Sinorhizobium fredii: one gene and its partner. The protein of the gene in region 2 interacts with the protein of the main gene of each other region in a pairwise test. Links are inferred from orthologs where the notes say so. Each region holds a gene or a part of one and is shown on either strand. Other genes may lie near its edges. The genes, in order: def and NXT3_RS19230.

The links.
Region 1: the proteins of NXT3_RS19230 (region 2) and def interact in binary tests that used the Escherichia coli proteins (3 or more experiments, as listed by UniProt). The link is inferred for Sinorhizobium fredii from one-to-one orthologs.

The regions. Positions count from the first base shown.
Region 1 is NZ_CP024307.1:431,068-434,321, reverse strand. The notes cover bases 101-3,036. They hold def (peptide deformylase), read right to left. Parts: upstream 1,863-3,036; coding sequence 1,338-1,862; downstream 101-1,337. Other genes in these bases: NXT3_RS02105 (DNA recombination protein RmuC), read left to right, coding at 1,979-3,036; fmt (methionyl-tRNA formyltransferase), read right to left, coding at 320-1,255; truA (tRNA pseudouridine(38-40) synthase TruA), read right to left, coding at 101-320. Also shown: more of truA, read right to left, coding at 1-100; more of NXT3_RS02105, read left to right, coding at 3,037-3,184; NXT3_RS02100 (ribokinase), read left to right, coding at 3,236-3,254. UniProt on the Escherichia coli protein: Removes the formyl group from the N-terminal Met of newly synthesized proteins. Requires at least a dipeptide for an efficient rate of reaction. N-terminal L-methionine is a prerequisite for activity but the enzyme has broad specificity at other positions.
Region 2 is NZ_CP024307.1:3,928,089-3,931,223, reverse strand. Bases 249-3,065 are described here. They hold NXT3_RS19230 (aspartate-semialdehyde dehydrogenase), read right to left. Parts: upstream 2,266-3,065; coding sequence 1,231-2,265; downstream 249-1,230. Other genes in these bases: NXT3_RS19215 (MFS transporter), read left to right, coding at 2,835-3,065; NXT3_RS19235 (lytic murein transglycosylase), read right to left, coding at 249-1,057. Also shown: more of NXT3_RS19235, read right to left, coding at 236-248; more of NXT3_RS19215, read left to right, coding at 3,066-3,135.

The DNA of each region.
Region 1 (3,254 bases), 3.5 Mb from region 2 along the record:
GAAAAGCGCGCGTCGAATTCCGGCGGAACTTCGGCCGCGTCGAGGATCGACACCCGCTCGGCGGCGAGCGTCAGGTGGGCATTGAGCGCATTGCGCAGCGTGTGGGTCTTCCATTCGCGGGTCAGGTCGAGATGCGCCACCTGGCCCCTGGCGTGGACGCCGGAATCGGTGCGTCCCGCGCCGCGGATCGAGACGGTCTCGCCGGTCAGGGACAGCACCGCCTTCTCGATCGCCCCTTGCACGGAGGGACCGTTCTCCTGCCGCTGCCAACCGACATAATCGGAGCCGTCATATTCGACGGTCAGCCGGTAGCGCGGCATCAGGAAATCCTCGTGCCGGCGGCGATCGGCGTGCCGCGCAGAAAGTCAGGCGCAGCAAGCGCCTTGCCGCCTGCCCGCTGCAGGCGCGTCGGCCGCACCGCCCCTTCGCCGCAGGCGATCGTCAAGCCGTCGTCCAGGATCGTGCCCGGCGTGCCGGCCCCTGCGGCAAGCTCCGACCCCAGCACCTTGATCCGCTCCATCCGCCCGGCGACCTGAAGTTCGAACCAGGCGCCCGGAAAGGGCGCGAGGCCGCGGATATGATTGTGAACGTCGGCCGCCGGCCGCGTGAAAACGATCCGCGTCTCGTCCTTCGTAATCTTGGCGGCGTAGGCGACGCCTTCCTCGGGCTGCGGTGTCAGCGTCAGTTCGCCCATCTCGAGCCGCACCATCGCCTCTTTCATGAGCGCCGCTCCGACATGCATCAGCTTGTCGTGCAGCTCGCCGGCCGTCATCGTCTCGCCGATCGGAACAGACTTGACGAGCGCCACGGGCCCGGTGTCGAGCCCCTTATCCATTTTCATCACCATCATGCCGGTCTCACGGTCCCCGGCCATGATCGCCCTCTGAATCGGTGCGGCACCCCGCCAGCGCGGCAGGAGCGAGGCATGGCCGTTATAGCAGCCGTGGCGAGTGCCCGAGAGGATCTCCTCCGGCAGCAGCAGGCCATAGGCGACGACGACTGCCACATCGGCACCGAAATCGCGAAAGATCTGCCGATCCGCGGTTTGCCTGAGGTTGACGGGTGTCAACACCGGAACACCGAGAAGTTCGGCCGCCTGATGCACCGGCGACTTTCGCAGATCGAGGCCGCGCCGGCCGCCGGGACGCGGCGGCTGCGTGTAGACGGCGACGATCTCGTGACGCGCCTCGACGAGAGCAGAGAGCGTCGGCACGGAGAATTCCGGTGTGCCCATGAAGATGATGCGAAGCGGCAAGGCGGTGAACTCCGTCTTTCTCAAATGCCCCAAGCAGGGCAGCGGCTCCGAGTCAAACGCCTCTAGGCGCGGGGCGCGACGGTCAGATGGCCTTGGCGCCGCGCGTCTTGGCCGCCTTGGCGAACTTGCGGATCACCATGTCGCGCTTGAGCTTGGAGATGTAATCGATGAACAGGACGCCGTTCAGATGGTCGATCTCGTGCTGCAGGCAGGTGGCGAGCAAGCCGTTGGCCTCAACTACCTGCTCCTTGCCGCCGCGGTCGAGATATTCGACGGTGATCGCCGCCGGTCGCTCGACTTCGGCATAATAGTCAGGGATCGACAGGCAGCCTTCCTCGTAGACGGAGCGCTCCTCGGAGGATTTCACGATCTTCGGATTGAGGAAGACCAGCGGTTTCTTCTCCTCGCCCTCCTTCGAAACGTCGAGAACCAGAAGGCGCTTCGGCACGCCGATCTGGATCGCCGCCAGTCCGATGCCGGGAGCGTCATACATGGTCTCGAGCATATCGTCGGCAAGCCGGCGAATGTCGGCGTCGATCGTCTCAACGGGCGTCGAAACCTGGCGCAGAAGCGGATCGGGAAGGATGATGAGCGGCTTGATCGTCATGCTCCCCCATAGCCGATCTTTCCGTCGCTGCGCAAGAAAATTGCCGTGTGATGAGTTGAGCCGTTTGTTCTTGTTTTGATCTAGTTTTCAGATGCGAATCTGTTTAGGCTGCCGCCATGGAGCCCACTGCCTTCGCCATCGACCAGCCGCTGTTCCTCATCGGCACCTTTCCCCTAACGGCTGGCCATCTGCTCAGCCTCGCCGCTCTCCTGTTCGTTTTGCTGGCAATTGCGTCGGCCCGCAGGGCGCGGGCGCTTCGCGCCGACGACCGGGACCAGCAGCTATCGGCGCTGCTCGCGGCACAGACCGAAATGCAGGGACGCATCGCCGCGATGGCCGATGTCTTCGGCACACGGCAGGCGGAACTCAACCAATCGCTCAGCCAGCGCATTGACGGCATGACGCACCGGATCGGCGCGTCGATCAGCGAACAGACGAAGGCGACCCACGAGAATTTAAGGCGGCTGCAGGAGCGGCTGGCGGTCATCGACAGCGCCCAGAATAATATCCAGTCTCTCGCCAGGGACATGGCCGGGCTGCAGAGCATTCTTGCCAACAAGCAGACGCGCGGCGCCTTCGGCCAGTCGCGGATGGAGGCGATCGTTGCCGACGGCCTGCCGATGGGCGCCTTCACCTTCCAGGCGACGCTTTCGAACGGGGCGAGGCCGGACTGCATCATCCGCATGCCGAATGCCCAGCCGCCGCTCGTCATCGACGCAAAATTCCCGCTCGAAGCCTGGAATGCCATGCGTGATGCGGAAAGTGCCGAGCGGCGCCAGCAGGCGGCGCAAGCCTTCCGACGCGACATGGAGGTCCATATCCGCGATATCGCCAGCAAATATCTGCTCGCTGGCGAGACGCAGGAAACCGCCTTCCTGTTCGTTCCGTCCGAATCGATCTTTGCGGAAATCCACGAGCATTTCGAAGCGACCGTCCAGAAGGCGCACCGCCAGCGCATCGTCATCGTCTCGCCGTCGCTGCTGCTCCTTTCCATCCAGGTGATCCAGTCGATCCTGAAGGACGCCCGCATGCGCGAGCAGGCGCATCTGATCCAGGGCGAGGTGGTGCGCCTGATGGAGGATCTCTCGCGGCTCGACGAACGGGTCCGGAAGCTGCAGGGCCACTTCGCGATGACCCAGAAGGATGTCGAGGACATTCTGATCTCCTCCGACAAGCTGACGCGTCGCGGCGCCAAGATCGAGGCGCTGGAACTGGAGGCCGCACCGGCGAACCACGGCGCCAGGGAGCCGGCCGACAAGAGTGAGCGGGCAGTCGACAACCGCATCGGGCAATTGAAGCTGCGGGTGGTTGACGAAGACTGACGGCCTCGGGCACTCTCCGGCACAATCAGCAACCCGACGGGACATCTCCACATGATCACTGTTCTTGGGT
Region 2 (3,135 bases):
AGACATATGGGTTCGCCCATCATCCGGTCTGCCGCCAGTCCCTTCCCGCAGGCGGGGAGAAGGGACTGGCGGAACGGCCGATGCCTGTTCAGAAATCTGCTTGAGCGATCCGCAGAACAGCACCGCGATCCTTCAGGAAAGGGGCGCAGAGGTTGCAGCAAAGTCCCTTCTCCCCGCAAGCGGGGAGAAGGTGCCGGCAGGCGGATGAGGGCAATTCAAGCGTGGCTGTTTCTGATCAGTCGCCGTCGATCTCGGCGCCGATGATGGCGATCGCCTGCTGGTAGACGCTTGCGGCGTTCCAGCCCTGGATCGCCGCGTAGTTCACCTGGCCCGGCTGGTAGCCGCCACCCGGCTGCCAGCCGTGGCCGCGCAGGAAGTTTGCGGTCGAGGCCAGCGCGTCGGCTTTCGAGCGCACCATGTCGATATGGCCGTTGCCGTCGCCATCCACGCCGAATTTCAAGACGTTCAGCGGCAGGAACTGCGTCTGACCGATTTCGCCATGGGCAGCGCCGCGGGCGGTGGGGCTCAGATCGCCCCGTTCGACGAGCTGAAGCGCGGCATAGAGCTGGTCGGTGAAATAGGCAGAGCGGCGGCAATCATAGGCGAGCGTCGAGACGGCGGAGAGCGTGTGCTCCTTGCCCATGAAGGAGCCGAAGCCGGTCTCCATGCCCCAGATGGCGATCAGCGGGCCGGCCGGCACGCCGTAGCGCTGCTGGATGCTTTCGAAAAGCGCGGCGTTCTGGGCGCGCATTTTCCGGCCGCGCGAGATGATCGCCTGGCCGCCGCGCTTCTGCATGAACTGGTCGAGCGACAGCTTGAAGCTTTTCTGGCCGCGGTCGGCACGGATCGTCGCCCGGCTGTAGGAAACATTGGCGAGAGCCTGATCGAGCACCGATGGCCTGATGCCGTTGCCGGCCGCCTCGCGCTTGAACTCGGCGACCCAGGCGGAAAAGCCCCCGGCGCCGTTGCCGCATTGCGCCGCAGAAGCGGCCGCGGGAAGAAATGCCGTTGAGATGAGGGCTGCAAGCCCCGTTACTGCGCACCTTGCCATGTGCATGGTATACCCCGTCAAAGCCCGAATGGTTGACTTGAAAGCCCGCCCCGCCCGGGCTCTCTCGTTTGCTCTCGTCCCCCGGCGATGTTTCACGTGAATCCACCGCCCCGAAGGCGAAACCCCGCAAGGTCGATGTCGCCGAGCGGGGCTTCGGATTATGCGTGATCGCCGCCTGATCAAGCCGCCTGCTTGCGCGGCTTGATCAGGCCGCGATTGACAAGCAGTTCGGCAATCTGAACGGCATTCAGCGCCGCACCCTTGCGCAGGTTGTCGGAGACCACCCACATGTTGAGACCGTTTTCGACGGTCGCGTCCTCGCGGATGCGCGAAATATAGGTCGCGTCTTCGCCGGCGCATTCATAGGGCGTTACGTAGCCGCCGTTCTCATGCTTGTCGACGACGAGGCAACCCGGCGCCTCGCGCAGGATCTCGCGCGCCTCGTCGGCGGTGATCTCGTTCTCGAATTCGATATTGACCGATTCCGAATGGCCGATGAACACCGGCACGCGCACCGCGGTGCAGGTCACCTTGATTTTCGGATCGAGCATCTTCTTGGTCTCGGCGAGAACCTTCCACTCTTCCTTGGTGTAGCCGTCCTCCATGAAGACGTCGATATGCGGAATGACGTTGAAGGCGATGCGCTTGGTGAACTTCTTGCTCTCGATCGGGTCGGCGACGAAGACCGCGCGCGTCTGGTTGAAGAGCTCGTCCATGCCGTCCTTGCCGGCGCCGGAGACCGACTGGTAGGTGGAGACGACGACGCGCTTGATCTTCGCGTGGTCGTGCAGCGGCTTTAGGGCGACGACGAGCTGAGCCGTCGAGCAATTCGGATTGGCGATGATGTTTTTCTTGGTGAAGCCGGAAACTGCGTCGGCGTTCACTTCCGGCACGATCAGCGGCACTTCGGCGTCGTAGCGCCAGGCCGACGAATTGTCGATGACGACGCAGCCCTGCTGGCCGATCTTCGGCGAGTACTTGAGCGATACCGCGCCACCGGCCGACATCAGGCAAATATCCGTGTCGGAGAAGTCATAGGTTTCGAGGTTGGAGACCTTCAGCGTCTTGTCACCGTAGGACACTTCAGTTCCGATGGAGCGCGAGGAGGCGAGCGCCACAACCTCGTCCGCAGGAAATCCCCGTTCGGAGAGGATGTTCAGCATCTCCCGGCCCACATTGCCGGTGGCGCCTGCGACTGCAATCTTGAAACCCATGTTCTAAGCTCTCTTTCTGTCTCTCCTCATCTGGTGGAGGCGGAGCCGCGCGGATCGTCCGCGAGGGTCCTGTCCCCGGCCGTGCCGGGGAGAGAGCGGAGGGCCAGAGACGTCAGACGGTTTTCGTCGTCGTTTTGGCCGTTGTTTTGCTTGCGAGCGAGAAAGCGCACGCCTGCCCGGCATGGGCCGGCACGTGCAGCGCAGCGATGGACGAATTGTTCGGTCGCATCTCGTTTCCTCGTTCGCCGCTGCTCTTACCGGCTTTTCCACAAGAGTCAAGCCGCCGGAGCCTCTGCGCCCCTCGAATTGCTCGGCCGGCCAACCGATCCCGACCGTCATGGTCCCTCTCCCCGTCGTCACGCCGCGTGCGGGCGAGGGTTAGGGTGAGGGGCAAATCCGCGCCCGATCGCCACATTAGACGAAAGTCATAGGACGAAAGCATCCCTGCCTGGGGAAGGGCTTTTCTGACATCCTCTCGACTCAGGCGCACCGCGTTCCGGACCTCGGGGAGGAGCCGGATCGATCGAACGGGCGCTCAAGGAATGCCTTTTGAAGTGGAGGATCATCAAATGGCAAATGTCGCAACAGCGGACGGCGTCAAGAAAGCCGGCCCTATGACCGCCGAGGAGAAGAAGGTCATCTTCGCCTCGTCGCTCGGTACCGTCTTCGAATGGTATGATTTCTATCTTTATGGATCGCTCGCCGTCTATATCGGCGCGACCTTCTTCAGCCAGTATCCGGAGACGACCCGCAACATCTTCGCGCTGCTTGCCTTTGCCGCAGGCTTCCTGGTGCGCCCCTTCGGCGCGCTCGTCTTCGGCCGGATCGGGGACCTTGTCGGCCGCAAGTATACGTTCCTCGTCACGATCC